4 regions of the Thioalkalivibrio sp. ALE12 genome follow, and region 1 is predicted to be linked to each of the others. Evidence: predicted binding sites of a transcription regulator. Region 1 holds the regulator's gene; each other region holds the start of a gene.
The links. The regulator FliA, encoded in region 1, starts transcription of late flagellar genes. The targets are predictions, from matches to a motif close to GCTAAAGTTNNNNNNNNNNCNGCCGATA.

Region 1 (7,953 bases):
CGCGAGGCGAAGGAGAAGGGTCAGGTCCCGCGCTCGCGCGAGCTCAGCACCTTCCTGGTGCTGATGACCGCGGGGGCGTTCATGTTGATGTACGGCCCGAACATGGGCGCGCAACTCGCTGAACAGATGAGCAGTCGTTTCGATTTCGATCCCGAAATGGCGTACGACTCCTCGCTGCTGCTGCCCTACCTCGCCCAGGAGATCTTCCGCACCCTGCGCACGTTGTTTCCGCTGTTCGGGGTGTTGATCGTTGCGGCCGTGATGGCGCCGATCGTGATCGGGGGCGCGAACTTTTCCTGGAAGGCGGCGGCCCCGAAGGCCTCCAAGCTGAATCCCGGAAAGGGGCTCAAGCGCATCTTCTCCTGGCAGGGGCTGATGGAGTTCGGCAAGACCTTCGCCAAGTTCGTGCTGATCTCCAGCGTCGCGGTCGCGGTGCTCGCCACCTTTTCCGATCGCCTGCTGATGCTGGGCTACGAGCCGATCCATCAGGGTATCGCGCATACCGCCCAGCTGGTGCTGGGGACCTTTATCGCGGTATCGGCCGCGCTGATCGTGGTCGCCGCCATCGATGCGCCGTTCCAGATGTGGAACCACCAGAAGCAGCTGCGCATGACCCGCCAGGAGGTCAAGGACGAATACAAGGAGACCGACGGCAAGCCGGAGGTCAAGCAGAAGGTCCGCCAGCTGCAGCAGGAGATGGCGCAGCGGCGGATGATGGAGGAGGTCCCGAAGGCCGACGTGATCATCACCAACCCGACCCATTACGCCGTGGCCATCGTCTACGAGGCCTCGCGCATGGCGGCGCCCAAGGTAGTGGCCAAGGGCGCCGACGAGGTCGCGGCCTCGATCCGTGCGGTCGCCGACGAACACGCGATCGTCCGCGTCGAGGCGCCGCGCGTCGCCCGCGCGATCTATTTCACCACGGACCTGAACCAGGAGATCCCCAACGGCCTGTTCGTCGCCGTCGCACGCATCCTGGCCTATGTCTACCAGCTCAAGCGGGCCGACGCCGACGCGCAGATGCCGGATGACCTGCCAGTGCCGGAGGATTACCTCGATCCGGACAAGCAGCGCGGCAAGCGGAGGGATCGCTGATGGCCTTCTTCGACCGCCTCGGGAACGTCGGCAAGTGGGGGCTGGGCGCGCCGATCCTGCTGATCGCCATGCTGTCGATGATGGTGCTGCCGCTGCCGCCGCTGGCGCTGGACGTGCTGTTCACCTTCAATATCGCGCTGTCGCTGGTGGTGATCATGGTTGCGGTGTATACGCCGCGGCCGCTGGAATTCGCCGTGTTCCCGACCGTGTTGCTGGTCGCGACGCTGCTGCGCCTGGCGCTGAACATCGCGTCTACGCGGGTGATCCTGCTGGAAGGCCACACCGGGACCGACGCGGCGGGCAAGGTGATCCAGGCCTTCGGCGACTTCGTGGTGGGCGGCAACTACACCGTCGGCCTGGTGGTGTTCGCCATCCTGATCATCATCAACTTCGTGGTGGTCACCAAGGGCGCGGGGCGCGTCTCCGAGGTCAGCGCCCGCTTCACCCTGGATTCCATGCCCGGCAAGCAGATGGCGATCGACGCCGACCTGAACGCCGGCATCCTGACCCAGGAAGAGGCGCGCAAGCGCCGCGAGGAGATCGCCAGCGAGGCGGACTTCTATGGCTCCATGGACGGGGCCTCCAAGTTTGTTCGCGGTGACGCGATAGCCGGCATCCTGATCCTGTTCGTGAACATCATCGGCGGCCTGACCATCGGGGCCGTCCAGCACGGCATGACGATCGGCGATGCCGCGACCAATTACGTGCTGCTGACCATCGGCGATGGTCTGGTCGCGCAGATCCCGTCGCTGGTGCTGTCCTCCGCGACCGCGATCATCGTGACCCGCGTGACCAGCAGCCAGGACATGGGGCAGCAGGTCTTCGGCCAGATGTTCTCCAACCCGCGCGTGCTGTACGTGGCCGGGGGTGTGATCGCCGCACTGGGGATCGTGCCGGGCATGCCCAATGCCGTGTTCCTGGGCCTGGCCGTGCTGATCTTCGGCGGGGCATACCTGCTCAAGCGCCAGGCCCGCGAGGCCGAGGTGGAGGTGGAGCGCATCCCGCAGGAGGACGAGGGCGGGGCCCGGTCCGAGGATCGCGACCTGACCTGGGAAGACGTGCCGCCGGTGGATCTGGTGTCGCTGGAGGTGGGCTATCGCCTGATCCCGCTGGTGGATCGCACCCAGGACGGCCAGCTGATGGGCCGGATCAAGGGCGTGCGGCGCAAGCTCTCGCAGGAGCTGGGATTCCTGCTGCAGCCGGTGCATATCCGCGACAACCTCGAACTGAGCCCGAATGCCTACCGCATCAGCCTGCTGGGCGTGACCGTGGCCGAGGCCGAGGTCTTCCCCGAGCGCGAACTGGCGATCAATCCGGGCGAGGTGTTCGGGACGGTGTCGGGCACGCCGACCAAGGACCCGACGTTCAATCTGGATGCGCTGTGGATAGACCCGGCGGACCGCGACCAGGCCCAGGGTGCCGGCTATACCGTGGTCGACTGCGCCACGGTGATCGCGACCCATCTGTCACAGGTGTTCCGCGAGAACGCGCATCGCCTGATCGGCCACGAGGAGGCGCAGCACCTGCTCGACCAGCTGGCGCGCCATTCGCCGAAGCTGGTGGAAAACCTGGTGCCCAAGACGCTGTCCCTGTCCATCGTGCTGAAGGTGCTGCAGAACCTGCTGGCCGAGCAAGTCTCGATCCGCGACCTGCGCACGATCGCCGAAACCCTGGCAGACGAGGGGGTCAAGAGTCAGGATCCCGGCACTTTGACCGCGGCGGTGCGGGTGGCCCTGGCGCGCTCGATCGTGCAGGACCTGGTGGGGCCGGAGGACGAGCTGCCCCTGATCGCGCTGGATCCGTCGTTGGAACAGCTCTTGCATAAGTCCCTGCAGGGGAGCTCGGGCGGCACGGTTGGACTGGAGCCCGGGCTGGCGGAGCGGCTGCAGCGCTCGGTGGCCGATGCGGCCCGCCGCCAGGAGACGGCCGGACAGCCGGCGGTCCTGGTGGTGGCACCGGAGATCCGCTCCTGGATCGCCGGGTGGCTGCGCGGCGCGGTCCGCAGTCTGACCGTGCTGGCCTTCACCGAGATTCCGGACAATCGCCGGATCCGGGTGGTTGCCACCGTCGGCCAGGAAGAGTCGCAGAAGCAGTCCGCCTGAACGACACGATGAAGGGTTCCGCCGCGCGAGCGGCACAGGAGAAAAAGCATGAACGTCAGACGATATCGGGCCCGGGACATGCGTGACGCGATGCGCCAGGTGCGCGAGCAGCAGGGCGAGGACGCGGTCATCCTGTCCAGTCGCCGGGTCGACGGCTGGCTGGAGGTGGTCGCGGCGCTGGAGGACGGCGCCGCGTCGGAGCCGGTAGCCGCGCAGGACGCGCCCGCGACGAGCCGCGAAGCGAGCACAACCGCCCGGCCGGCCCGCGAGCGCGGCGCCGGTCAGGCCGCAGCGTCGTGGCCGGCCGACCCGGAGCTGACCGCCATGCGGCAGGAGCTGCGCGACCTGCGCAGCCTGATGACGCGCCAGTATGCGGAGAGCGAAGAGGCGCGCTGGGCGGCCCGCCACCCGCTGGCGGCGGAATGCAAGGCGCGCCTGATCGACCGCGGGTTCAGCGACGCCCTGGCGCGCAGCCTGGCCGGAAGCATTCTCGATGACAGCTCGCCGGAACAGGCCTGGGAACGCCTGCGGGCGCGGTTGTCGGGCGCGATTGCCACCCACCGGCCGGACATCCTGGACGAGGGCGGCCTGCTGGCGCTGGTCGGGCCCACCGGCGTTGGCAAGACCACCACGCTGGCCCGCATCGCGCTGCGCCAGATCCGCCGCATGGGCCCGGATTCGGTTACGCTGGTCACCCTGGACAGCCAGCGCATCGGGGCCACGCGCCAGTTGCAGGCCTTCGCCCAGATGGCGGGGATCTCGGTGCGGGTGCTGCAGAACGCGAGAGAGTTGCGCGAACTGGCGCGCCGCGTGGAGGATGGGCACCTGATCCTGGTGGATACGGCGGGACAGGCCCCGCGGGCAGTGGAGGACGAATCCCTGTTCGCGCACCTGCCGCCGGACATCCGGGCCGAGAGCTGGCTGGTGGTGTCGGCGACGACCCAGGGGAGCGCGTTGCGGCGGGTGCTGGAGGCATTTCGCAAGGCGGAGCCCTCGGCGCTGGTGCTGACCAAGCTGGACGAGGCCGAGGAGCTGGGCGAGGTCCTGTCCGTACTGCTGGATCAGCACCTGGGGCTGGGGTTCGTCAGCGATGGCCAGCGTATTGCCGAGGACTTTCACCGGGTCGATACCGGGTATCTGACCCGACTGGCCCTGGAGGATGCCGCCGATGAACCCGGGGCAGCGGCCAATGCCCGCGAGACCTGGGCGGCCGAGCGCCTGGCGGAGATGGAACCGCCGCGACGCGCGCGCGCCCAGGCACGTCCGGCACGGGCGGCGGAGCCCGCCACGCTGGAACTGATTCAACCGGTCGGGAAGGGGCGCTATGCCACGCACTAACAAGCCGTTGAAGGTCATCGCGGTTGCCTCGGGCAAGGGCGGGGTGGGCAAGACCAACGTATCGGTGAACCTGTCGGTGGGCCTGGCCCGGCTCGGGCGCGAGGTCATGCTGTTCGACGCCGATCTGGGCCTGGCCAACGTGGACCTGCTGCTGGGGATGCGTCCCGAGCGCACGCTGCACGACCTGGTGACCGGTGATGTGGACAGCCTGGAGGATGTGCTCGTCCAGGGGCCGGACGGGGTAAAGGTGGTGCCTTCGGCTTCGGGGATCGCGGCGATGGCCAACCTGACGCCGGCCGAGCATGCCGGTCTGATCCATGCCTTCAGCGCCTATCGCAAACCCCTGGATGTGCTGATCGTGGACACCGCGGCCGGCCTGCAGGAATCCGTGACGTCGTTCTGCCGCGCGGTCCAGGAGACCCTGGTGGTGGTCTGCGACGAGCCCGCCTCGATTACCGACGCTTATGCCCTGATCAAGGTCCTGCACCGCGATCATGGCCTGCGTCGCTTCCGCATGGTGACGAACATGGTCGACGGCCGCGAAGGCGCCGAGCGACTGATGCAGAAACTCAATACCGTCTGCGGCAACTACCTGCCGGAGGTGGTGCTCGACCTGGCCGGCTATATTCCGATGGATGATCACCTGCGCAAGGCGGTGCAGAAACGCGCGCCAGTGGTACAGCAGTACCCCGGGAGCCCGGCGGGGAAGGCCTTTGCCGAACTGGCACGGACCGTAGACCGCTGGCCGGTGGGCGGCGGTGACCACGGTGGCGTCGGGTTTTTCGTGGAACGGATGCTGCAGAGCGCATGATGACGACGCGTAATCGACTTTCCGGCTATCAGGCGGCCTCCGCGGCCAGCGGCGGGCACGAGGAGCTGATTGCCGATCACGTCGAGCTGGTCCACCGCATCGCCCATCACCTGATGGCGCGGCTCCCCGCCTCGGTGCAGGTGGATGACCTGATTCAGGCGGGCATGATCGGGCTGCTCGAGGCGGCGCGCCAGTTCGAGGGCGGCCAGGGCGCGACCTTTGCCACCTACGCCGGGATCCGCATCCGTGGCGCGATGATCGACGAGCTGCGCCGCAGTGACTGGACACCGCGTTCGGTGCACCGCAACAGTCGGCGTATTGCCGCGGCGATCCAGACCGTCGAGGCGCGCGAGGGGCGGGCGGCGCGTGGCAGCGAGGTCGCCGCCGAGCTGGACGTGCCGATCGACCAGTACTACGAGATGCTGCAGGATCACGCCGGAGCCCACCTGTTCGCCCTGGACGACCTCGGCGGGGGTGACGACGGGGCCGATCGCGTGATCGAAGGGCAGGAGGTGTCGCCGGCCCGCACCCTCGAGGCCGGTGAGTTCCGTCAGGAACTGGCCGAAGCCCTCGGCGATCTCCCCGAACGCGAGCGGCTGGTGCTGTCGCTCTACTACATCGAAGAGCTCAACCTGCGCGAGATCGGCGCCGTGCTGGGCGTGACCGAGTCGCGCGTCAGCCAGATCCGAAGTCAGGCCACCATTCGACTGCGCGCCCGCCTGGGTTCGTGGCTCGAAGACGGTACGGCTTTGCAGTTATTCTAAAACCCACCCTACGAATCCCGGAGTGACGTGTGGACAAGGGAATGAAGATTCTCATCGTGGACGACTTTTCCACGATGCGGCGCATTATCAAGAACCTGTTGCGTGATCTTGGCTTCAACAATACCCAGGAAGCCGACGACGGCAGCACCGCGCTGCCTATGCTGCAGAACGGGGATTTCGACTTTCTGATCACCGACTGGAACATGCCCAACATGCCGGGGATCGACTTGCTGAAGGCCGTGCGCGCCGACCCGAACCTCAAGTCCATGCCGGTGCTGATGGTGACGGCGGAGGCCAAGCGCGACCAGATCGTCGAGGCGGCCGAGGCGGGCGTGAACGGCTACGTGGTCAAGCCGTTCACCGCCGAGACGCTGAAGGAAAAGATCGACAAGATCTTCGAACGCATTGAAGCACAGGGATAATCATGGGCCTGTGACCGATATGCCCGACGCCCGTGGCACCGACCGCCGCGGGCGTCGTCCGAAACCTTCCGCGCCGTACCCGCAAGAGGCTTCTCATGACTGAACAGGAACACCCACCACGCGACGATCAGCTGGAGCTTGCGCGGCAGTTGGTCAAGACGCTGGAGGCGGGCGACGACACGGGCGCCCGGGCGCTGGTGCAGGATCTGGCGCGCCCCTATGACCGCGAACTCTTCGACGAGCTGGGCAAGCTGACCCGTGATCTTCACGAGGCCCTGCAAAGCTTCCGCGGCGATTCGCGTCTGGTCGAACTGACCCAGGCGGAGATCCCGGACGCAAAGGAACGCCTGAATTACGTGGTCACGATGACCGAACAGGCGGCCCACGACACCATGAATGCCATCGAGTCGAGCCTGCCGATCGCGGAGTCGTTCAGTCAGCAGGCGGCCAACCTGACGGCGAAGTGGACGCGCTTTCGCAACCGCCAGCTCTCGGTGGAGGAGTTCCGGGACTTTGCCCGCGAGCTCGACACGTTCTTCGCGCAGGCGGGGGAAGACACCGAGGAGCTGCGCCGGCTGCTCTCCGAGGTGCTGATGGCACAGAGCTATCAGGATATTACCGGCCAGGTGATTCGCCGCGTGATCCAGCTGGTGACCGACCTGGAAGAGAACCTGGTGTCCCTGATCCGGCTCTCCAGTGGGCGCATGGAGCAGGTCGAGGCGGCCGAGGCGTCGCTTGAACAACGCGAGGAGGATCGCGAGGCGGACCGCAAGGGTCACGGTCCCAGCGTGCCCAAGACTCAAGATTCCGCCGCGGATGTCGTTCAAGGACAGGACGAGGTGGACGATCTGCTATCGAGCCTGGGCTTCTAGGCAGTTCCCCTCATGCGAATGGCGCCACGCGACCGGAGAGACTGAATGGCCATCGACCCCAATGACGAAATCCTTCAGGACTTCCTGATCGAGGCCGGGGAACTGCTGGAGGGGCTCAACGAGCAACTCATCGACCTGGAACAGAATCCGGATGACCGGGATCTGCTGAATGCGGTCTTTCGTAGCTTCCATACCATCAAGGGCGGGGCCGGCTTCCTGAGCCTGGATCCCCTGGTGACCGTGTGCCATCACGCGGAGGACGTCTTCAACCTGCTGCGTAACGGTGAGCGGCGGGCGGACAGTCACCTGATGGACACCATGCTGCGGGTGCTGGATACCCTGAACGTGATGTTCGGGGACCTGCGCTCCGGCGTGGATCCCACGCCCGCCGAGGCCGACCTGGTGGAAAACCTCCGGCGCATGGCGAACAACGAGGACGTGGCGGCGGAGCCCGCCGCGCCGCCGCCCCCGGAACCCGAGCCGGAGCCAGAGCCCGAACCGCAAGCGGATACGGATGCGGAACCGGCGGCGGATGGCGAAGCGATGGTC
Region 2 (7,953 bases), on a different contig from region 1:
GCGTGGTCTTCGAGATCATCGAGAATGACCGCGCGGCACTCGCCGCGCTGCTTCCCGAGATCCGCGCGAACATCGCCCGGCTGCGCGAAGACGACCCGGATTTCCCGGTGGCCATCGTCGCCCACGGCGCGGAGCAGTTCACCCTCACCCGCGGCGAGGCCGGCCAGCACCCCGGCCTGCACGCCGAGGTCGAGGCACTGGTGCGCGACGAAGACGTAAGCGTCGCCGTCTGTGGCACCTTCGCAGACTGGCGCGGCATCGAGGCCGACGCCTTCGCCGACTTCGTGGAGGTCGCCGATCTGGCCCCGGATCGCCTCGACGACTACCGCGCGCTCGGCTTCGAGATCATCCGCCTGCGCCCCTCCCTGCTCGACGCCCCCGAACAGGACCCCTGGCAGTTCGACTTCGGCAATCCCTGACCTACTGATTGAAAGACCTTTTTCACCACGAAGGGCACGAAGGCACGAAGAAGGGCCAGGTCAAAGTCAAAGGCAGTTCACAGGAAGGCTGGAAGATGCGAAGGATGGATCGGCCAGAACCGGCCGGAACCCGGCAAACGCACCGGGCAACCCCCTGTGGGAGCGGGCTTGCCCGCGAAGCCCCCGCCCGCGCCCACTCAGCCACCGGCCTTCAAAACACCCCTCCCCGCCGGGCCCTGCCAGACCCATTACCCGATCCATATCTCTTCCAATCTTCCCCTCTTCCTGTAAATCGATTCTCCGCCCTTGACCCGCCCCTTCTTCGTGCCTTCGTGCGCTTCGTGGTGAATCCGCCCTTAAACCGCCCTTGCAGCAGCATGACTAACACTCCGGCCTTCGGGATGCTGTAACGCCGTCGGTCTCCTGTGGCATGCTTTCCGCATGCGATTCCTGATCCGAACCTTCTTCCGTGGCGTGCGCCTGATCCTGACCCCGTTCATGCTGATCGGGGAGCGCGTCTCGCGCCCGCGCGGCATCGAGCGCGACCCGGCCGAACAGGCCCGGGTCGACGAGCAAACCCGCCATCTGGCCCTCTATCACTTCCCGGCCTGTCCGTTCTGCATCAAGGCCCGACGCGCCATGCAGCGGCTTTCGCTGGACATCGAACTGCGCAACGCCCAGGCCGCCGGGCCCTGGCGCGAGGAGCTGCAGAACGAGGGCGGGCGCCTTCAGGTACCCTGCCTGCGCATCGAGGAAGACGACCACTCGGTGCGCTGGCTGTACGAATCCGACGCGATCATCCGTTACCTGCGCGAGCGCTTCGATCCGCAACAGGCCGCGCCGGCCGCCGCCACCGACGCCCCGCCGCGTTCCTGACCCGGAGCGACAGCCGAAGACCATGTATCACTCCATCCGTCGTTCCCTGCTCGCGCTCCTGCTGACCCTGCCATTCGCGGCGGCCAGCGCCGCTTCGCCGATCTTTGACGCCCACCTGCACTACCGGCCGGCCGAGGCCGCACACTTCGGCATTAGCGACGTCGCGCGCACCCTGGCCGCCAACGAGGTGCGCAGCGCCATCGTCATGGCCCCCGAAGACGATCTGATCCGCCGCCTCAAGGCCGGGTCCGATACGCGCATCGTGCCGTTCCTGGAGGTTTCGCAGCGGCTGGGCAAGAAGATGGACTGGATGCATGTCGAGGATCTCGGCGACCGCGTCGCCCGCATGCTCGATGAATCCGACGTGAAATGGCGCGGCCTGGGCGAGTTCCATATCCTGGCGGATGACCGCTTCGCCCCCGGTTTCGAGCAGCTGCTGGACCTGGCCGTGGCGCGCGACCTCACCATCATGATCCACGGCGACCCCGCCGTAATCGACCACGCCTACGCGACCCATCCCGAGGTCCGCATCCTCTGGGCCCATGCCGGCAGCTACGCGTACCCGCCGCTGGTGCAGGACTACCTCGAACGCCACCCGCGCATGAACATGGACCTGTCCATGCGCAACCCGCGCATCAATCCCGGCGGCCAGATCGACGACGCCTGGTTCGAGCTCTTCCTGGCCCACCCCGACCGCTTCATGATCGGCGTGGACACCTTCACGCGCACCCGCTGGGAACAGTACACGCGCCTAAAGGACGAGACCCGCGCCTGGCTGGAACAACTCCCCGAGGACGTCGCCCGCGCGATCGCATGGGAGAACGGCGAAAGGCTCTTTCCCGCCCAGTAAGGGCCTGGATTCACCACGAAGCGCACGAAGGCACGAAGAAGGGCCAGGTCAAGGGCGATTCACAGGAAGGCCGAAAGATTCGAAGGATGAATCGGCTAAAACCGCCCGGGGCCTGGCCGACGCCGTGACCCGTCCAGCCCGCCGGCCGAGCCCCCTGTGGGAGCGGGCTCGCCCGCGAAGCCCCCGCCCGCGTCCGCTCGAGCACCAGCCCTCCAACCAACCCTCCCCGTCAGACCGTGCCCGATCCACTACCCCATCAATCTCGCTTCCAATCTTCTCCTCTTCCTGTAGACCGGTTTTCGCCCTCGACCCAGCCCTTCTTCGTGCCTTCGTGCACTTCGTGGTGAACCAAGCCGTTCAACCACACACGCATGAAAAAGCCCGCCACCCCAAAAGGATGGCGGGCTCGGCTCCCGGCACCTGATCGTGATCAGACCTTGAACTGACCCACGCGCTGCTGCTGCTCGGAGGCCAGCTTGGACAGCTCCTCGGACGCATTGCGGATCTGCTCCGAACCCGACGCGGTCTGATCCAGCACCTCGGTGATGTTGGCCACGTTGCGGTTGATCTCCTCGGCCACCGTGGACTGTTCCTCGGCGGCGCTGGCGATCTGCGTGTTCATGTCGCTGATGCGGGTGACGGATTGCGTAATCGCGACCAGCGACTCGCCGGCCAGGTTCACCTGCTCCACGCTCTCGTGGGCCTTGGCACGGCCGTCTTCCATCGCCTGCACCGCCTCGCGCGTACCGGTCTGGACCCGCTCGATCATCTGCTGGATCTCGTGGGTCGAGTCCTGAGTGCGGCTGGCCAGCGTGCGCACCTCGTCCGCGACCACCGCGAAGCCGCGGCCCTGCTCGCCGGCGCGGGCGGCCTCGATCGCCGCGTTCAGCGCCAGCAGGTTGGTCTGATCGGCTATGTCGCCGATCACCTCGAGGACCTTGTTGATCTCCTCGGCGTCCTGCGACAGACGACTGACCACCTCGGCGGCGCTGTCCACCTGAGTGGACAGGCCATTGATCGCGGTGACCGTCTTCTGCACCACCTGCTGGCCGGCGTTCGCATCCTGATCGGTGGTCTGCGCGGCGGCGGCGGCGTCCGCCGCATTCCGGGCCACTTCCTGCACGGTGGCCGTCATCTCGTTCATCGCGGTGGCGACCTGGTCGGTCTCCGCCTTCTGGCGGCGGACCTGCTCGTTGGTCTCCTCGCTGGTCGCGGACAGCTCGTTGGCCGCGGCCGCTACCTGGTCGGAACCGGCCGCCACCTGCTGGATCAGCACCCGGATCTTCTCCACGAAGTTATTGAAAGCGATGGAGAGATCCCCCAGCTCGTTCTTGCCGGATACCTTCAGCTGACGCGTCAGGTCCCCTTCGCCACTAGCGATGTCGTTCAGACGGTCCACGGTCTGGCACAACGGCCGCACGATGCTGCGCGTCAGGAACCAGGCCAGCAGCGCGCCCAGGACCACAGCAATCACGCCGACCATCACCACGGTACCTGTGGCATTGCGCGCCATGTCGACATAGGCACTGCGATCGACCATCAGCTCGAGGACGCCCACCGCGTCCCCGGAGAAGTCCATCACCGGCCGCGCGATCACCGCCATCGGCTTGCCCTGGTAGGTCACGTTGCGCACGTGTCGCTCGCCACCGAGCACCTCGCGCATCTCGGCGGCGCTGAAGGTGGCCTCGCCATCGATGGTGCCGCCAAAGCGGCTGAAACGTCCGTCGTCCCGCAGGTACAGCGCGACCGGCGCCCCCAGCTCCTCGGTAAACTGCTCGAAGAAGGGATCACCGAAGGACAGGCCAAACTCCACCGAGCCCACGTGCTCACCGTTATGGGCGATCGGCACGACACCTCGAATCCCGAGGCCCGCCACACCCTCTTCCAGACCGGAGATCGGCGCCTGGTTATTGTTGGTATCGACCACGGTCTGGCGGAAGCCGGACAGGTCGTCATCGAAGCGGTCCGGACGATGCACGCGCAGGAAGGACGTCGCCGGCGGCGTATGGAACTGGTACTGGCGCACCCCGTAGTCCGTGCTCAGCGACTCGAAGGTCGGCACCGTCATCGCGGCCAGCCGCTCGCGATCGCCCGTGGCCATTGCCTCCTGGATATCCGGGATGCGGGCGACCGTCTCGGCCATCGCCGTGGCTCGCGCCGCCTCCTGGTCGAGCCGATCCAGCAACTGTCCGGCCAGGTCATTCAGCTCGCGCTGTTCGGCGCGATCCGCCATCGTGCCCAGGGCGTTCATCACCACCACCAGCGTCAGCACCACGGCGAGTACGACCACGCCGATGATGCCCACCATGAGCCGTACACCAATCCGGATATTGTCAAACATGTCTGCGCGTCCTTTCCTGCACCGGTCACGGCCGGCTTCAGAATCAAGATTCAGGTCAGTCGTCCTTCCTAGCGGCGGCGAATCCTAAAACTTGAATACGAAGGTACTTTCTTCCCCACAGGTTCTCAGGGGACAAGATTGCTTCGGTGGGCCGCTTCCGAGCTCCGCGCTCAGACGGGCTACAACAACAGAATCTCGGCAAACGCGTAGACCACCAGGCTGATCAGCACCAGCGCCAGCACCGAGAGCAATGCCCCGCCACGCACCATGTCCAGCACCCGCAGCCGGTTGCTGGCGAACACGATGGCGTTGGGTGGCGTCGCCACCGGCAGCATGAAGGCCACCGACGCGGCAAACGCCACCGGCAGGGCCAGCAACAGCACGGGCACGTCCATGCTCAGCGCGAACGCGGTCACCAGCGGCAACAGCGTAGCCGCTGTCGCGGTATTGCTCGTCACATGACTCAGGGTCATGGTCAGGAGCGCCACCCCGGCCATGATCAGGATCAGCGGCCAGGCCTGGGCGATCACCAGGGCATCCGCCGCCAGCTCCGCCAGCCCGCTGGACTCGATCGCCGCACCCAGGCTCAAACCCCCGCCTACCAGCAACAGCACGCCCCAGGGGAGCTCGCGCGTGTTGTCCCAGCTCAGCAGCCGGCGCTGTTCGCGCGACCCCGACGGGACCAGGAACAGCAACCCGGCCCCGAGGATCGCGATGCCGGCATCGGTCAGCGAGATCGGCAGCCAGCCCTCGAGCAGCGGCCGTGTCAGCCAGGCCAGCGCAACCAGCAGAAACACCCCGGCCACCCGCTTTTCCGCGACCGACCAGGGGCCCACGGTCGCGCGCTGTTCGTCCAGCAGCGCGCGCAGACCGTTCAGCTCCACCCGGTGCACCGGAAACACCCAGCGAGTCAGCGACCACCACGCAAGGGCCAGCAGCACCGCCGCCAGCGGCAGCCCCAGGGTCATCCATTCCAGGAACCCGATCTCCATCCCGTGGCGATCCCCGAGGTACGCGGCCGTCAGGGCATTCGGCGGCGAACCGATGATGGTCGCCATGCCCCCGATGTTCGCGGCGAACGCGATGCCCAGCAGGAGCGCCAGGGCCGGGCGTCGCGATTCCATGTCCGGCCCCTGTGGAGACGCGCCGCGCTCGATCAGTCCAAGCACCGAGAGCGCGATCGGCAGCATCAGGGCCGCCGTCGCGGTATTGCTGACCCACATGGACAACCCCGCCGTGGCCAGCATGAAGGCCCCCACCAGCACATGCAGGCGATTGCCGGCGCGCGCCACGATCGCCAGCGCCATGCGCCGGTGGAGATCCCAGCGCTGCACGGCCAGGGCAATGGCGAAGCCGCCCATGAACAGGAAAATGATCGGATTCGCGTACGGCGCGGTGGCCTCGTCCATGGGCACGATGTCGAGCACCGGCAGGACCGCGATCGGCAGCAGCGCCGTCACCGGCAGCGGCAGGGCCTCGCTGATCCACCAGGTCGCCATGAACAGCGTCAGACCCAGCACCCGCCAGGCCGCCGGATCGAACCCCGCCGGGGCCGGTACCAGCAGGAAGATGGCGAAGATCGCCGGCCCCAGCAACAGACCGATGCGCCCGCGCCAGTTCACCGGAGGGGTCTTTTCCGGTTGGGTGTCGCGTTGCCCTGCCGTGTCCTCGGTCGCTGCCATGGGCCTCTTTCGTCGGTCAAGCATCAGGGTATACGGCCCGGGCCAAAACCAACCCGTACCATCGGAAATTGCATCGTCCGGGCAACGTGACTATCGTTGTCCCGTTATGCGGCGTGCCCGTTTCGGGACGCTGCCACAGCAGTTTCTCACGACACTGTCCAAGGAGTCTTTCATGGCCTACGAACTGCCCGATCTGCCCTACGCCAAGAACGCGCTGGAGCCGCACATCTCCGCCGAGACGCTGGAATACCATCACGACAAGCACCACGCGACCTACGTGACCAAGCTGAACGGCCTGCTGCCGGGCTCCGAGTTCGAAAACGCCACGCTGGAAGACATCATCAAGAAGGCCCCGGCCGGCGGCATCTTCAACAACGGCGCCCAGGTCTGGAACCACACCTTCTACTTCAACTGCATGGCCCCGAACGCCGGCGGCGAGCCCTCCGGCAAGCTGGCCGATGCCATCAACAGCGCCTTCGGCTCCTTCGACGCCTTCAAGGAGAAGTTCAACGAGTCCGCCGTTGGCAACTTCGGCTCCGGCTGGACCTGGCTGGTGCAGAACAGTGATGGCTCGGTGGAGATCGTCAACACCTCCAACGCCGCGAACCCGCTGCGCGACGGCAAGACCCCGCTGCTGACCTGCGACGTCTGGGAACACGCCTACTACATCGACTACCGCAACGCCCGCCCGAAGTACCTCGAGAACTTCTGGGCCGTGGTGAACTGGGACTTTGTGGCCCAGCAGATGAACTAAAGTCCCAAGCGGACTAAACTAGGCGCCTTTGGCCGCATGACGCGGCCGCGCCTTTCATCGAGCCGGCGGCCCTCCGCCGGCTCTTTGGTTTCGGAGAACCCCATGAGCGACGCCCTGCAGAACACCTACAAGCGCCTGCCCGTTGCCTTCGAGCGCGGCGAAGGCGCCTGGCTGTGGGATACCGACGGCAAGCGCTATCTCGACGCCCTGTCGGGGATCGCGGTGTGTGGCCTTGGCCACGCCCATCCCAAGGTCGCCCAGGCCGTCTGCGACCAGGCCAGCACCCTGGTGCACACCTCCAACCTCTACCGCATCCCGCTGCAGGAACAGCTGGCGCGGCGCCTGTGCGCGCTGTCCGGCATGGATCGCGCCTTCTTCTGCAACTCGGGGGCCGAGGCCAACGAGGCGGCGATCAAGCTCGCCCGCCTGCATGGCCGTGCCCGCGGGATCGCCGAGCCGAAGATCGTGGTGATGGAGGGCAGCTTCCATGGCCGCACCATGGCCACCCTGTCCGCCACCGGCAACGCGAAGGTCCGGGCCGGATTCGAGCCGCTGGTATCGGGCTTTGTGCATGTGCCCCACGGCGACGCCGAGGCCGTCGAAGCCCTGGCGGCCGACCCGGACGTCGTCGCGATCCTGGTGGAGCCGGTCACCGGCGAGGGCGGCATACATGTCCCGCCGCCCGGCTACCTGCGCCGCCTGCGCGAACTGGCCGACCAGCACGGCTGGCTGCTGATGCTGGACGAGATCCAGGCCGGCATCGGCCGTACCGGGCACTGGTTCGCCTTCCAGCACGAGGGCATCACCCCGGATGTGGTCAGCCTGGCCAAGGGTCTCGGCAACGGCATCCCCATTGGCGCCAATCTGGTGGCCGGTGCCGCCCGCGAGCTCTTCAGCCCGGGCACGCACGGCACCACGTTTGGCGGCAACCCGCTGGTGTGCCGGGCGGCGCTGGCCGTACTCGATGTGATGCAGGACGAGGCCCTGTGCGAACAGGCGTCCCGTCAGGGCGAGCTCCTGCTGAACCGACT
Region 3 (7,953 bases), on a different contig from region 1:
CCCGGGCCGCGTACCGGCACCGTATCCGCGGTGGCCAGGGCCTGGCGGAAGCCGTCGGTGTTGGCGTTGGCGAGGTTGTGATTGTTGATGGCCTGTGCGTGCATCGTCTCCTTCGCACCGGACATCGCGATGTACAGAAATCGATCCATGCTCAAGCCCTCTTTACCTACTTATCCGTTACTTAGCGGATATTGATGATCGTCTGGGTGACCTGGTCGGCCGTGGAGATCGTCTGCGCATTCGCCTGGAAGTTGCGCTGCGCGGTGATCAGGTTCACCAGCTCCTGGGCGATATCCACGTTCGAGGCCTCCAGCGCCCCAGCCTGCACCGACCCCAAGTTGCTGGATCCGGGCCGATCCAGGCGCACATCACCTGCTGCAAAGGTTTCGGCCCAGTTGTTGTCACCCAGCTGTTCCAGGCCCTGCGGATTGGGGAAATTCGCCAGCGCAAGCTGACCCAGCTCCGTCGACTGCCCATTGGTGAAACGAGCGAACACCACGCCGGTTTGATCGATGTCGATACCGGTGAGCTGTCCAGAGGCAAAACCGTCCTGGTTCAGGTCATTGACGGAAAAATCTCCGCCGAACTGGGTCGTACCGTCGAAGCTGATATCGAATTCCAGATCATCTGCCCCGTCCAAGCTAGTGCCCGGGACGAATAATCCCTCTGCAGCGGGACTAACACCGTTCAACTGACCGCTTGGGCCAAAGTCCAGTGTTAGCGCAGATGCCGGTGTACCAGGAGTAGCCGGGTCATCTGGATACTGAACCTCTACCAGCTCACCATCGTCTTGACGCACCGCGACATGGGCGTTCCACTCGTTCTGCCCCGTCTTCACGAAGTAGAGGTTGGCGTCCCGCGCAATGCCCAGAGAGTCATACATCGTGAGCGAGGTCGAGAAGTTGTAGGTCTCCGGATCCTCGAGATCAAAATCGTCCGGATCGGCACTCAAAGCCGGCGCATCCGAACGCAAATTGATCAGTGCCTCGAGATTCTCGGTGGCCTGGGGCGCGGCCGTATCGGTTTGCAGACGCAAGTCCCCGAGATTCGTACCACCCGCCTCGTCATAGCCCTGCAGGCGCAGGCCCTGGTTGTTCACCAGGTACCCGTCGCGGTCGACCTGGAAGGCCCCCGCCCGGCTGTACACCGTGCTGCCCTGGTCGTTCAGGACGAAGAAGCCCTCGCCGTTGATCGCCAGGTCCAGGCCGTTCTCGGTGAACTCGGTCCGTCCCTGCGAGAACTGCTGGGTGACCGCCTGCAGTCGTGTGCCGGAGCCGATGGCTGTCTGGCTGATCCCGCCGAAGCTCTGGGCGAACACATCGCCGAACTCGGCACGGGAACGTTTAAACCCCGTGGTCCCCGAGTTGGACACATTGTTACCGGTGGTCTGCAGATCGGCCTGGGCCGCGTTGAGTCCGCTCAATCCGATATTGAAGGGCATGGGGTGTTTCCTCCGTCAGGGTTCTTGTTGCGGGGCGTCAGCCGCCAATCCGCCGTACATCCGAAAAGCTGATCTCGCCCAGGCCCTGCACGGTCAGTGCCAGCCCGGAGTCACTGCCCACCGCGACGCTTTCCACGCGGGCATCCAGAAAGGTATCCACGGCCTCCGACTGGGTCCCGGAGCGGGCCGTGGCCTTGAATTCGTAGACGCCCGGTGGCGCGAAGGTGCCGTCGTCGCGCATGCCGTCCCAGGTGAACTCCTGCAGGCCGCTGCCGGCAGCGCCCATATTCATGCGGCGAATGCGCTCGCCATTCGGGCTGTACACGTCGATCTGCAGCTCTTCGGTGGCGCGCTCCAGATCGACCGCGCCGTTCACCCGCCCGTCGGGCCCCAGTTCGCCAAACTCGACGGGCACCAGTACATCCTTGCCAACCAGCGAAGCCGCCTGCAGCGTCTGGTTCTGCCCCAGGGACTGCGCCAGCTTCTCGAAGGACTTGGACAGCTGCTCGATGCCGGTCACGGTGGAGAACTGCGCCATCTGGCCGAGGAAATCACCGTTATCCATCGGCTCCATCGGGTCCTGGTTCTCCAGCTGGGTGGTCATCAGCTTGAGGAAGTCGGACTGCCCGAGGCGGTCCATCTCGCCTTCCGGCTTCTTCTCCGGGCGCGACAGGCCGAGGCGATCCAGCAATTCGGGGGAAATCTGTGTCATGGCGGGCTCCTCTAGCCTTGGCCGATCTGCAATGTGCGCTGGAGCAGCTGACGCGAGGTCTCCATCACCTCGACGTTCGCTTCGTAGTTGCGCGAGGCGGACATCATGTTGGCCATCTCCTCGACCACGCTGATCGCCGGGCGGAAGATGTAGCCCTCCTCGTTCGCCTGCGGGTGGTGTGGCTCGTAGTGGGCCTGTGGCGGGGCCTGCGACTCGGTCACGCCGGCCACCCGCACGGACGTCGCCGCACCATTGGGGTTGGCCTGATCCATCACGCTCTGGAACAGCACCTGCTTGGCGCGATACGCCTCGTCCGGGTTGGTGGCGGCGGTGTTCGCGTTGGCCAGATTCGAGGCCACGGTATTCAGGCGCACCGACTGCGCCGACAGCGCCGAAGCCGAGGTATTGAACAGACTGAACATATTGCTCACGACATCGATCTCCCGATCAGGCCCGCGTTAACGGTCGCCCCTCAGGGCTTCGCGGATGCCGGAGACCCGGCGATTGAGGAATTCCAGACTGCTCTGGTACTGGATCGCGTTCTCGGCAAAGGCGGCACGTTCCATCTGCGGATCCACCGTGTTGCCATCCAGGGACGCCTGCGAAGGGACGCGATAAAGCGCCTCGGCCTGCCCGTTCATCGCCCCGGCATTGGGGTCGATATGCGCCGCCTGGCTACGCGCCATGGGCAAGTGATTGCCGCTCCCAGCCGCGGACTCGAGCACCGCGCGAAAGTCGATATCGCGCGCCTTGTAGTTCGGGGTGTCCGCATTGGCGATGTTGGAGGCCAGCAGCTCCATGCGCTGGGCGCGCACGTTGACCGCCTGCGGCAGGATGCCCATCGCCTTGTCGAGAGAGAGACTCATCGTTTCCGTCCTGTCCGCCCGTGGCGGACCCTCGCTACCAGAACCGGGACGCAGCCATTGCGGCCCTTTGCGAGGAGACCGATGCAATCGCTATGCCAGCGACGGGAATCCGTCTCGGCTGGGGACGCCCTTAGCGGGAAACGTGGGAAGGGGGCAATTCGAGTCGCGGCCGCATTGCGCGGGCGTTTCGGACCTGGCGGCCCTGCGACGGAGGGGCGTCAGGATTTGAGCCGGAGGACCGAGCCGTAGTCGGTGCGAACCGTCTCGAAGGCCTTGGTGTACGGGCCGGCCGTCTCCGAAGCGCCAAGAAACAGATAGCCGCCCGGATTCATCTGCCGGGCAATACCGTCAAGAACCTGTCGCTTGGTCTCGCCGGAGAAATAGATCAGCACGTTGCGGCAGAACACCAGGTCGAACTTGCCCAGTGCCGCGTAGCTGTCGATCAGGTTGAGCTTCTGAAAACGACAGCGCCGCTGGACCTCGGGAACGACCTTGTGGCCGTCCGTCACGGTCTCGAAGAAGCGCGCGCGGCGGCTCTCGCTCAACCCGCGCACAATACTCAGGCCGTCGTAGACCGCCCGCCGGGCGTCATCCAGGATCTTCTCCGACAGGTCCGTCCCCAGGATGGATACCGGCACCTTGCGCGGGGGGCGGGATTCCTCCCACTCGGAGACGACCATGGAGATGCTGTAGGCCTCCTGGCCACTGGAACAGCCGGAAGACCAGACCTTGATGCTGCTTCCCTTCGCAGCCAGCTCCGGCAACAACACATGCCGGAGGATCTCGAACGGAAAGCCATCGCGAAACCACGAGGTTTCGTTGGTCGTCATCGCGTCGATCACACGGGTGCGCAGCCGCGGATTCGGGGCTTGCCGCATCGCGTGCAGGAGCTCCGGCACGCTCTTGAAGTCGAACTCGTCGAGCAGCCGGGACAGTCGGCTCGACACCAGATACTGACGGCTGTCACCCAGCACCAGGCCGCAGCAGTCCTGCAGGAAGCGGGAAAACTCCTCGTAATCGCGGGAATCGATCACCGGTTCATCCCCGAGCACAGTCCATGGTGATTAGCATCCTGATGACGAGTCCTTGACAGCGGCGCCCGCGCCACGAAACGCAGGGGGAATCCCCGGTAGCGGGTTTCAGTATACGGTGTCGCAGGCGGGACACGACACTGGGCCCTTGTCGGCCATGTGACGCCGCCCCGGCCTTGCCGGGCGGCAACCCCGTTCCCCCCGGCGGTCATTCGACCTGTTGATCCTCGCGCCCGGTCTGGTCGAGCACCGCGTTGGCCAGTTCGTCGGGGTTGAATTTCGAGAGAAACGCATCGGCCCCGGCGCGCTTGACCATGTCGGTATTGAACTCGCCGCTCAACGAGGAATGCAGCAGCACCTTCAGATCTTTCAGGGCGGGATTGTCCCGGATCCGCGCCGTCAGCGTATAGCCGTCCATGCGTGGCATCTCGATGTCCGAGATCACCAGCTCGATCTGGTCGCGAACCGGGCCCTCCCCGGCCTTCTGCTCCAGGAAGTCGAGCGCCTCCTGACCATCCTTGAAAACCTCGTATTCGAACCCGAGACCGCGAATCGCCCCCTCGATCTGCTTGCGCGCCACGACCGAGTCGTCAACGATCACGACCTTGCGCCCCCCCGCTGGCGTGGCGTCCGCTCGGATGGACTCGGAGACCTCGGTCGGCAGAGGATTGACGATCGAAAGCACCCGTTCCACGTCGATGATCTCGACCAGCTTGTTGTCGATCTCGGTGACCGCGACCAGGAAGGACTCGCGCCCCGTACCACGCGGAGGGGACTTCACGTCCTGCCAGTTCACATTCACGATCCGGTCCACGGCCGACACCCAGAACCCCTGAACCGAACGGTTGAACTCGGTGACCACCACCTTCTGGTCGCCGCTGTCGCTGGCACCGGCCGCGCTGCGCAGGCCCATGGCGCGCGCCAGATCGATAATCGGCACCGTGCCGCCCCGCAGCGTAGCCACACCGCGCACCACACTCATCGACCCCGGGATCTGGCGCAGCGGCGGCGACGGGATCACCTCGCGCACCTTGAACACGTTGATTCCGAAGGTCTGTGATCCACCCAGGTGGAACAGCAGCAGTTCCATCCGGTTCTGACCCACCAGCTGCGTTCGCTGGTTCACATCGTCAATGAATTGACTCATGGTGCTGCTCTCCTTGTCCCGCGCCCATCTGCCGCGAGCCGCTCCCGGGAGCTCAGTGTGCACCGCGCACCCCCGGGCTGTCATTTGCAATCGCCTGTATGCGCCTTCTGGCGCCGCTTCCCAGGGATAACGGCATTGAACGCCGGGCCTTGAGTCGGGCACCGCCCGGACAACTGGCATCAAACCTGCATAGCTTCGGGTCCGCGAACGGACGCGGCAGACCCGGGGTATTCCCTCGGGCGGCGAGGACCGGCATATGCATCCACATACAACCTGTACATCACGCTGCATCCCCATGGGGCTCATGGCTCTCGTGGCGTGGTTCGCGCTCTCCGTGCCGGCCCACGCCGAGATCCACCCCGTTGCGGAGATCCGCGCGGCCGCGGAACAGTTTCTGTTGCAGGAGCTGGACGCCGAACATAGCGACGACATCAATATCGAGATCGGCCAGCTCGACAACCGGCTCCGGCTGGCCTACTGCCATGACGGACTCAACGCCCGTTTCCCGCCCGGCGGCCGCCGCGACGGCAATACCGCGATCCACCTTCAGTGTGCGGGCCCGGTCACCTGGCAGCTGTATGTCCCGGCCACGGTGGAACGTTACGCTCAGGTGCTGGTGGCCAGTCGCAACCTCCCTCGCCAGCACACGCTGACCAGCGGCGATCTGCGCTTCCAGCGCATCGAGACGTCACGCCACGCGGGCAGTTATCATGAAGACAAGTCGGCCCTCATCGGTCAGCAGACCCGGCGCAGCATTCGTCCGGGCCAGATCATCGGCACACAGCACGTCACCCAGCGCGAGATCGTCAGCCGCGGCCAGCGGGTCACGATCCTTGCCGAAAACGGCTCGATCGCCATCCGCATGCAGGGCGAGGCCCTGGAAAACGGCAGCCTCGGGGACCGCATCCGGGTCAAGAACACCTCGTCCGGGCGCGTGGTCGAGGGCGAAATCCAGCCCTCCGGGCACGTCCGGGTGACACTTTGATGCCGACTCTGTGATCGGTGTTACAAAAACCACCGCCACAGGGCTACAGTTTCAGCACACGCGGCCGTAAACACTTGCAGCACAGTTACAACGACAGGACGGCACAATGGATATCAAGGGCCTCAACACGAACAGTCTGCGCCCCGACGGCCAGAGCTCCACGGTCAAGGGCCGCGAGGACTCCAGCGGCGCGCCCAACCGGGCGCAAGAGTCGGATAGCGCCGCGACCACCGGTAACGATTCGCTTACCCTGACCGGCGCCGCCCAGGCGATGAGTTCGGCCGCCAGCGCCGGCGAGAACGCCCCGTTCGACGCGGCGCGTGTGGCCGAGCTGCGCGAGGCGATCGCCAGCGGCAACTACCCGGTGGACAACGAACAGCTGGCCGACCGCATGATCGACCTCGAGCGCCTGCTGCGCTAATCACGGACCTCACCGATGAACACCGACACGCGCCATCGCCTGCTGCGCTCCCTGGAAACCTCGATCCGGCTGGCCCACCAACTGGAAGAGGCCCTGATCCAGGAGACCCGCGCGGTCGAGGCGCGCACCCCGGAGACCCTGCAGGAGGTCGTGGCGACCAAGCAGGGGCTGCTGCAGGACCTCGAGACCGAGACCCGCCAGCAGCGCGCTATCGCCGAGGCCGCGAGCGAGTCATTCACACCCGAGGGCATGGCCCGCCTGCTCTCGCGCATGGACGACGGTGCCGTCCTCAACGATCACTGGCAGGCCCTGCGCCAGTCCATCGAGCGCTGCAACACCCTCAACCAGGGCAACGCACGCCTGATCGATCGCGATCGCCAGCGCGTGGAGCTCTCCATGCAGATCCTGCGCGGCGAAGAGGCCGGCCCGGCGGCGACCTACGACCCCTACGGGCGCACCCGCCCCAACACCCGTGGCGGACGCCGTATCACACAAGCCTGATGCAGCTTATTCGCACCGATGCTGGCATTTCGGATGCTCGACCAGTACCTTGCGTCCTCACACCCAGCTAACGTCACGGACGCATGGACGAAACCGACTACACGGTCGACAAGCCGGACCGGATCGCCGGCATTCTCAAGGACCTGGACCACAAGCTCACCCTGGTCAGCGTCCGGCTCGACGCCGACGGCCCGCTGTACACTTCGGCCCTGGTCCGGCTGGACCCCGCCGCGAAGGAACTCTTTCTCGACGAACTGAATCCGCCGCGCGCGCACCAGCATGTCACCTCCGGTATGCCCCTGCGGGTATTCGCCGCGCTGCGCGGCGTGGCCGTACGCTTCTCCACCACCGTGGCCCGGATCGAACATGAAGAAGGCGGCGCCCTGTACGCCTGCCCCTACCCCGAAACACTGGAGCATCTCCAGCGCCGCGAAACCTTCCGCGTTCACATCCCCATGGCCCAGCGCCCGCAGATCGAACTGCGCGCGCCCGGCTGGAAGGACCCGGTCATCGGCGAGCTCGTCGATCTCTCGGGCCAGGGCATGTGCATCGAGCTGGCCACGGCCACGCTCGACACGCTGGAGACCGGCACCACCCTCGCGTTCACCAATCTGCTGCTCCCCGACGTCAGTGAGCGGCTCTCGGGCGACCTGCGCCTGGCCAACCGGCGGCGCAGTACGCGGGAGGGCTACGAATACGCCGGCTTCGAGATTGTCGGGATGACACAGTGGCTGGAGCGCCAGACCAACCTCGCCTTGCTGCATTACCAGCGCGAGGCGCGTCGCCGCTCGATGGAATAGACCCGCCCGGACAAACTCGGACGTCAGACACAAAAAAGGCCGCTACAAG
Region 4 (7,953 bases), 120 kb from region 1:
GGCCGTACATGATGTCCACGTCGAGGAAACCGAACAGGACCAGTAGCGCCAGCGCCCAGAGGTAGAAGGAGAAGACCTTCAGGTTGGCGCGGTACAGGAAGAACAACACCATCTTCAGCGACACAATCCCGACCAGCGCGGATACCACAAAGCCCACCGCCAGGGCCGTCCAGTTCAGGTCCCCAAGGCCGTTGCCGTTCAGGACGTCCAGCGACTGCACGGCGGTCGCCGCCAGGATCGTGGGAATCGCGAGGAAAAAGCTGTACTCCGCCGCCCAGCGCCGCTTGAGCCCGGTGAAGAGCGCGAAGACGATCGTCATACCGCTGCGCGAGAGCCCGGGAATCAGCGCGAAACCCTGCGCCACGCCGATGATCGCCGCGATCTTCGGGCTCAATTGGCGCAGGCCCAGCGGGCGCCGCTGCAACCGGTCCGTCCACCACAGCAGCACGCCGGTGAGGCTGAGCGTCCCGGCGATCAGCGTCGGGTGGGCAAACACCTGCTCGAACCCGGCCTTCAGGGTAAAACCCACGACGGCGGTCGCGAACACCGACAGCCCGCACAGCAGCGCCAGGCGCAGGAACAGCATCTCGCGCCCCGCGGAGCCCCGGGCGGAGGCCCACTGCCAGCTCTCGCGGGCGATCCCGCCACTCAGCCGCAGCAGGCTCTTGCGGAAGACAAAGACAATCGATACCAGCGTGCCGACGTGCACCACCAGATCGAAAAGGATCATCTCAGGGCTTTCCGGAGGCGGCAGTGGCTCGCCCTGACGAATCAGCCAGTGCTGGGTCAGAACCAGGTGGGCGGTCGAGCTGACCGGCAAGAACATGAAGATGCCCTGCACGATCCCGAGCAGGGTGGCGACCCAGACTGTCATGACAGGTGCGGCTCCGTGATCCCGAGGCGGGCCGCAGTATACGCAAACCACCTACCCGGCGTCGGTACCGGCGTCGCACCGCCGGCAAAAGCCCGGCCAGGAGCCAGTCGGATTTGGGTGATCGTCGCGAGCGTGGCGGGAGAGCGAGCCCATTTTTTCGGTCTCTCGAGGCGCATAGTGGGCACTATGTAACGAGAGAGAGCGGAAAAAGGGGCCGTTCTCCTGCGCGCGCAGCAGATCAGTCCCAAATCCAACTGGCTCCTAGACTCGGAACTGGGTCGTCAGACTTCGCAACTGCTCGATGCGCGCCACCAGGGCATCGGTCTCGCTGGCGGTGGCCTCGGCATTGGCCGCCGTCACCTGGGCCCCCTGACTGACCTCCGTGAGGGTGCCATCCACCTCGCGCGCGACCTCCGCCTGCTGTGACACGGCACCGGAGATCTCGTTGTTGAGATGCCGGATCCGCTCGACCGCCGAGCGGATCGACTGCAGGGCCTCGCCGGCACCGGCGGCCTCGTCCACGCCCGTTTCGCCCTTCTCCCGACTGCGCTCCATCGCCCCGGCCGCCGAGCGGGCACCCGCCTGCAGACGCTCGATCATGGCCTGGATCTCGGTCGTCGATTCCTGGGTCCGGGTCGCGAGCGTCCGCACCTCGTCGGCGACCACGGCAAACCCCCGACCCTGCTCGCCCGCGCGGGCCGCCTCGATGGCCGCATTCAGTGCCAGCAGGTTCGTCTGCTCGGCGATCCCGCGGATCACATCGAGCACCGATCCAATCTGGTCCGACTCGGCCTGCAGGCGCGCTACCTGTTCGTTGGCGGTGCCGATCTCGCTGGCCAGCTCGCGCATGGTGCGCACGGTGGTGTCCACCACGCCGGAGCCGGTCCGGGTCTCGGTCTCGGCCTGGTCGGCCGCCTCGGAGGCCGTGCGCGCGTTACGGGCGATCTCCTCGGCCGAGGCCGTCATCTGGTTCATGGCCGTCGCCACCTGGCCCAGCCGCGCCTGTTGCTGCTGCACCTCCTGGTTGGTCTCCTCCGCCACGCGGTGCAGGGTGCCAACCGACTCCCCCAGCTCACGTGCATGCTCCACCATCTCCGAGACCATGCGCTGCAGACGCGCGATGAAGGCGTTGAACAGGCGGGCCAGGCGGTCGATGCCGTCGTTGCGCGGGGCCTCGATGCGCTGGCGCAGATCCCCCTCACCCTCCGAGACCGCACGGAATCGCCCGGCCAGTTCCGCCAGGCGGCGACGGATCATGAACACGAACAGGAAGTACACCACCACGATCACGCCAATCGCCACGCCCAGCATCATCGCGTTGACCTGCCAGGCCGCGACATCCAGCAGCCGGTCCACCGCAGCGGCCACTTCGGCCTCCAGGGCCGGCGTGGTCGCGTGCTCCTGCATGACCTGCTCCAGGGTGGCCTCCATCCCGCCCTTCAGCGTGGCCGTATGCCAGAACACCGCCGCGGCGGCGATCAGGAAGAACACCCCGACAATCGCACTCAATGCGAGCGAGAAACGTCCCGCCAGCGAAAGGCGACTCAGCCACCCACTCTCCTGCTCCATTGCTGCCCCCTGATGCCGGTACACTCCGGCTTTTGTTATCGCTGTAACGACCCACCGGCCCGAAACTATAGGCCGTGGCGCACCTGTGCTTCACGTGCCCGCAACGCATGCGCTTGTGACGCAAGTCCGGACCGATTAAGGTTCTCTGAAATATACGTTCAAGCATATCCTCGATCACCGCGAACCGACGAAACCCTCCTATGCAGCTCACCCGCTATACCGATTTTTCCCTTCGCGTCCTGATGTACCTCACCGTGCAGCCGCGCGAGCAGCGCGTAACCGTCAGCGACATCTCCGAGCAGTTCGCCATCCCCCGCAACCACCTGGTCAAGATCGTGCACCAGCTCGGCCAGAAGGGCTACATCATCACCCGGCGCGGCAAGGGGGGCGGAATCTCGCTCGCCTGCGACCCCGGAGAGATCAACGTCGGCAGCGTAATCCGCGACATGGAGCCCAATCTGAACGTGATCGACTGCGAGAAGCCCGTCTGCCCGATCCTGCCCGCCTGCCAGTTGCGCGGGGTGCTCAACGACGCACGCGACGCCTTCCTCGCCGTGCTCGACCGCTACACCATTGCCGATGTGACCCAGGCGCCCGACTACCTCTACGAGCTCCTGCATCCCGGCAAGAGCGCCTGAACGCCGGTATCCTTCGGCCATGGAACGGCCCGCACCCCGAAAACGAACCGCCCTGCACGCGCACACCGGCGCCCGCTGGCTGGCCGTGGCCGTTCCGTGCCTGCTGGCGCTTGCGAGCGCCGACGCACGCCAGGCCTGTCCCGATCCCGGGACCACACCCACCCCCCTCGCCGAACTGCGCGCGGGGGCCCTCCCCGAAGGAACGGAGGTGGTCGCGGAAGGCACCGTAACCGGCGTCTTCATGGACACGGACCAGCTGGGGGGCTTCTACCTGCAACAGGGCTCGGCCACCGGGGCCACGGGCCTGTTCGTCTACGCCCCACGAAGGGACCCGGTCGCGGCCGGGCAGCGCCTGCAGGTGCACGGCGCCTTCACCCGCCATCGAGGCCGCCCCCAACTCTCGCAACTGGACGCGGTGGTGACCTGCACCGACGGCGAACCGCCCGCCCCCGTCGACCTGCGCCTGCCCGCCGCGGCCGACCGGCTGGGCGACTTTATCGACCAGCCGGTCCGTTTCCCGCAGCGCCTGACGGTCACGGACAACCGGGACCTCGGCCGCTACGGAAGCCTGACGCTGGCCGCCGACGGGCGCCTGACGCATCCGGGCCAGACCGCCCCCGCGGACAGCCCGGGGCGCCAGGACATGGATCGGCGGATCGAACTGGACGACGGGAGCTATCGCGCGAACCCCGACCCGATCCCGTACCTCGACGACCAGGGGACCCGCCGCGCGGGAAGCTCGGTGGAAGGCCTCACCGGCATCCTCACCCACGCCTTCGGCGCGTACCGGATCCACCCCACCGAGCCCATTGACTGGACCGGCGGCGACCGTCCCGGCCCGGTGCCGGCCGCGGATCCCGGTCATCTGCGCATTGCCACCGCGAACATGGAGAATGACTTCGTCACGCTGGGCGAGCGTGGCGCGCAGACCCCGGCCGAGCGCCAACGCCAGACCGCCAAGCTGGATGCCCTGCTGCAGGGCCTGGATGCGGACCTGCTGGGCGCGGTCGAACTGGAAAACGCCGCGGCTGCGCGCGAGACCCTGGTGGCGCGCCTGAACGCCCGCCCCGGGGAGCGTGGCGAATATGCGGCCATCGTTCACCCGGCACCGGGGGACGACGCGATCAAGGTCGGCCTGCTCTACCGACCGGAACGGCTGCGTTTGGTCGACACGGCCGCCGACCGCGATACCGTCCACCACCGCCCCCCGCTGCTGGGCTGGTTCGAAGCGGGCGCTACCGGCGAACATCTCGGTGCCGTGGTCGTACATTTCAAGGCCAAGAGCGGCTGCCCCGACAGCGGCGATATCGACCGTGGCCAGGGCTGCTGGAACCAGCGCCGTACCGCGCAGGCCGAACGCCTCGTCGCCTGGATACGCGAACAGCAAACCGGCGAGTTCGCGGATGCTCCCGTCGTGGTCCTGGGCGATCTCAACGCCTATGCCGCCGAGGACCCCCTGCACGTCCTCCATGCCGCAGGAAAACACGATCTCGTGCACGACGACCCAGGTACCGCCCATACCTACGTCTTTCGCGGCCAGGCCGGGCAGCTGGACTACCTGCTGGGGCCCGACACGCTGCGTGAACGAGTCCGGGACGGCGCCACCTGGGCGGTCAACGCCGACGAACCGGAATTCCTCGGATTTGATGGCCGCGCCCCGGCCGACGGGCCCTGGCGCGCCTCGGATCACGATCCGGTCTGGGCCGACCTGTACCTGGACTAGTCGGTGACTGCGGCCACTCAGTCGCGGGCGTCCGGTTCCGCAGGCACGGCGGCCTCCGCCTCGGCCGCCGACACGTTGTCGACAATCCGTACCGGCAACGGCCCGCCCAGGCTGCCCAGGGTCCTCTGCGGGAACGGGATGTCGATACCGGCCTCGTCCAGTGCCGCCTTCACCCCCTCGTGCATGGAGTTACGCAGGTCCAGGAATTTCTCCCGCCGCGCCCAGACCGAGAGCTGGATCTTCAACGCGGAGTCGCCGTACTCGAGGAAGATGAACAACGGCTTGGGCTCCTCCAGACAGACCGGGTTGCCCTCGGCGACCCCCATCAGCACATCGCGCAACTGCTTGAGATCGGTGTGATAGGCGACCCCGATCTGCATGTCGAGCCGACGGATCGGGAACCGACTGAGGTTGGTCAGCTGGGACTTCACCAGGCTCTCGTTGGGCACCCGGACCATCAGGTTGTCGAAGGTCCGCAGCTTCACCGACAGCGGATCGATGGACAGTACCTCTCCGGTGGCATCCCCCACCTTGATCACATCCCCGACAGAGAACGGCCGCTCACCGATCAGGAACAGCCCGGAGATCAGGTTGGAGGCGGAGGTCTGCGAGGCAAAGCCCAGCGCCACCGTGAGGATCCCGGCCGCACCCAGCAGCACGGTGAGGTCGAAGCCCAGCTCGCGCAGGGCCGAGGCCAGCACCAGGAGCACGATTACATAGAAGCTGATGCGCCGGGTCAGCATCACCTGCTGGGCATCGAGCTTGTCTTCCAGCACCCGCGCCAGCCCGCGCGACACCAGACGCGCGACCAGCAGACCCACCAGCAGATAAACCGCCGCGCGGACGGCCGCGAGGAACGCCTCGCTGGTGACGAAGGCCTGCGCGGCCTGTAGCCATTCGTTCATCGTGTGCGTCGCCCCCTACTGAAACAGGGCGCTGAACGCCTGCACCATCAAATGCCGTCCGCCGGCCTCGCGGGGCTCGGCGATACGCTGCGCCCCCGTCGCGGCCCCGGGCGGCCCCGGGTCGATCTTCATCGCCGCCATGTCACGGTCCTCCTCGCGCTCCATGCGCACGGCCGGGGTCCACAGCCGATGGTGGCGATCGGCATACACCGGCAGTCGCGGCACCGGCAGGTTCACGCGCTCCAGGAACAGGGCATCGTCCGCCTTGTTGGCGATGGTCAGCGGCGTCACCACACGATGCGGCCGTTCCGGCACATCCGCCAGGTCCAGGCGCGCCTGGGTCCGGGTCGCGTAGCACAGCTCGCCATTCACGGTGTTGGGGCCGAACCAGGTATCGGAAGGCGTATACACCGGGAATTCCTGCACCCGCGCCGCCCCCAGGTGCAGCTGCACCCAGGCCGGCGAACTGAGGTACAGGGTGACCTGCCCATGGGCCGGCACGTAGAACGGATTCTGCGGGCGGCTCACCATCGGACGATCGGCCAGGGCCACGCGCAGCTCCGGCTCGGCATCGGCCGGGGCCCCGGCAAACCGCAGCAGGTCCCGGGCGCTGGCGGGAAAGGGTTCACTGCAGGGGACGTCGATCGCCAGGGTCGCGTCCGCCGCGTCTCGCGGTCGTTCCAGCACCATCTGCCATTCCTGCGCCCCATGCAGGAGCCACAGGTCCAGCGGACCGATGGACCAGCGACCGTGCGCGCCCGAGGCCAGCGGCCGGCGCCCCCACCAGGTCGCGGGATCGGTTCGCGTTGTCGAGGTCTCCGCCATCATCCCGTCCTTGCCATGCACAGCCTCACTGTAAACCAGAAACGGACGCCCGGGAGACGGCGCCGCGCGTTCCCCGCTCAGAAAAGGTCCAGCTGCCCCTCCTCGCGTCTCTGCCGCGGGCGCGCTGGCGGCACGAACTGGCTGCAGTCCAGCTCCAGCAGGCGGCCACCCAGGCCCGCCCGCCGCCGGGCCAGCCGGAAGCGCTGGCGCAGCAGCTCGGCATACGCCCCCGCCCCGCGCATGCGGTGCCCGAAGGTCGCGTCATAGAGCTTGCCACCATGGGCCTCACGCAGGCGCTGCAGCACATGGTCTGCCTTGAGCGGGTGGTGATGGCGCAACCAGTCCTCGAACAGCGGCGCCACCTCGCGTGGCAGACGCAGCAGCACATAGCCGGCAGCCACCGCCCCGGCGGCCGCACCCGCCTCCAGCAAAGACTCCACCTCGCCATCCGTCAGCACCGGGATCAGGGGCGCCACCAGAAGGCTCACGGGCACGCCCGCCGCGCTCAGCCGTTGGATGGTCTGGAAACGCCGTTGCGGAGCCGCGGCGCGCGGCTCCAGGCGCCGCGACAGGTTGCGGTCCAGCGTCGTCACCGATACGGCGACCTGGACCAGCCCGCGCTCGGCCATCGGGCCCAGCAGATCCAGATCGCGCTCCACCAGGGCCGACTTGGTCACGATCGACACCGGATGCCCGGTCTCCGCCAGGACCTCCAGCAGCTGCCGCGTAATCCGCCAGTCCCGTTCCACGGGTTGATAGGCATCGGTGTTGATACCCAGCGCAAGGGGCGTCACACGGTGGGACGGGCGGGCCAGCTCGCGCCGCAGGCATTCGGCCGCGCCCACCTTGGCAAACAGCCGGCTCTCGAAGTCGAGGCCCGGGGACAACCCGACGTAGGCATGCGCCGGGCGGGCGAAGCAGTAGGCACAGCCGTGTTCACAGCCCCGATACGGGTTCAGCGAAAGCTCGAAGGGCACATCCGGCGACTGGTTCCATGACAGCACGCGGCGTGGATGCTCGACGGTCACCTCCGTACGCAGGGGCGGCGGCGCCTCGCCATCGCCTTCCCAGCCATCATCGAAGGGTTCGCTCCGGGTGGGCTCGAAGCGGGCATACGGGTCTAGGGAGACGCTGATTGAATCGCACGTCCGCGTTGGCGCCCCCTGTTTTCCGAGACAAGGCGCGTCGTGCAGCGGGTAGTGGTTCTACCCGCAAGCGGTGCAACGCAGGATCGGGGAACAGGGGGCACCAACCCCACAAGCCATTGAAAGCAGGGGCTCGGCCGCTTTTGCGCGCGCACGGCGTTGCGGCTCCCTTGTGCAGAACGACTGCACGGCGGTCACCGCGCCTTGTTCGCACGCAAAAGCGACTCGAGCGCGGACGCGCGATTCAATCAGCGTCTCCCTAGGGTCGCCCCGC

Region 2: F614_RS0110650 (methyl-accepting chemotaxis protein) is a predicted target of FliA. The motif match lies at 4,556-4,583, and genes of this name have one in related genera.
Region 3: flgM (flagellar biosynthesis anti-sigma factor FlgM) is a predicted target of FliA. The motif match lies at 6,225-6,252, and genes of this name have one in related genera.
Region 4: F614_RS0101110 (methyl-accepting chemotaxis protein) is a predicted target of FliA. The motif match lies at 2,488-2,515, and genes of this name have one in related genera.

Annotation. Positions count from the first base shown of each region.
Region 1 covers NZ_KB905905.1:116,535-124,487, forward strand. The annotation lists gene flhB (flagellar biosynthesis protein FlhB) at 1-1,095, shown strand, start outside; gene flhA (flagellar biosynthesis protein FlhA) at 1,095-3,197, shown strand; partial or broken gene flhF (flagellar biosynthesis protein FlhF) at 3,246-4,353, shown strand; gene F614_RS0100580 (MinD/ParA family protein) at 4,522-5,346, shown strand; gene F614_RS0100585 (RNA polymerase sigma factor FliA) at 5,343-6,110, shown strand; gene cheY (chemotaxis response regulator CheY) at 6,152-6,532, shown strand; gene F614_RS0100595 (protein phosphatase CheZ) at 6,628-7,404, shown strand; gene F614_RS0100600 (chemotaxis protein CheA) at 7,450-7,953, shown strand, end outside.
Region 2 covers NZ_KB905911.1:12,079-20,031, reverse strand. The annotation lists gene F614_RS0110665 (DsrE family protein) at 1-419, shown strand, start outside; gene F614_RS0110660 (glutathione S-transferase N-terminal domain-containing protein) at 861-1,295, shown strand; gene F614_RS0110655 (amidohydrolase family protein) at 1,318-2,145, shown strand; gene F614_RS0110650 (methyl-accepting chemotaxis protein) at 2,576-4,486, opposite strand; gene F614_RS0110645 (DASS family sodium-coupled anion symporter) at 4,666-6,168, opposite strand; gene F614_RS0110640 (superoxide dismutase) at 6,341-6,922, shown strand; gene F614_RS0110635 (acetylornithine transaminase) at 7,025-7,953, shown strand, end outside.
Region 3 covers NZ_KB905911.1:67,295-75,247, reverse strand. The annotation lists gene flgF (flagellar basal-body rod protein FlgF) at 1-149, opposite strand, end outside; gene flgE (flagellar hook protein FlgE) at 182-1,441, opposite strand; gene F614_RS0110945 (flagellar hook assembly protein FlgD) at 1,479-2,153, opposite strand; gene flgC (flagellar basal body rod protein FlgC) at 2,165-2,584, opposite strand; gene flgB (flagellar basal body rod protein FlgB) at 2,612-3,019, opposite strand; gene F614_RS0110930 (protein-glutamate O-methyltransferase CheR) at 3,238-4,053, opposite strand; gene F614_RS0110925 (chemotaxis protein CheV) at 4,259-5,197, opposite strand; gene flgA (flagellar basal body P-ring formation chaperone FlgA) at 5,493-6,182, shown strand; gene flgM (flagellar biosynthesis anti-sigma factor FlgM) at 6,289-6,603, shown strand; gene F614_RS0110910 (flagella synthesis protein FlgN) at 6,619-7,104, shown strand; gene F614_RS0110905 (flagellar brake protein) at 7,188-7,904, shown strand.
Region 4 covers NZ_KB905905.1:233,981-241,933, forward strand. The annotation lists gene F614_RS0101105 (undecaprenyl-diphosphate phosphatase) at 1-874, opposite strand, end outside; gene F614_RS0101110 (methyl-accepting chemotaxis protein) at 1,136-2,443, opposite strand; gene F614_RS0101115 (Rrf2 family transcriptional regulator) at 2,644-3,081, shown strand; gene F614_RS0101120 (ExeM/NucH family extracellular endonuclease) at 3,101-4,804, shown strand; gene F614_RS0101125 (mechanosensitive ion channel family protein) at 4,822-5,709, opposite strand; gene F614_RS0101130 (hypothetical protein) at 5,725-6,534, opposite strand; gene F614_RS0101135 (PA0069 family radical SAM protein) at 6,612-7,670, opposite strand.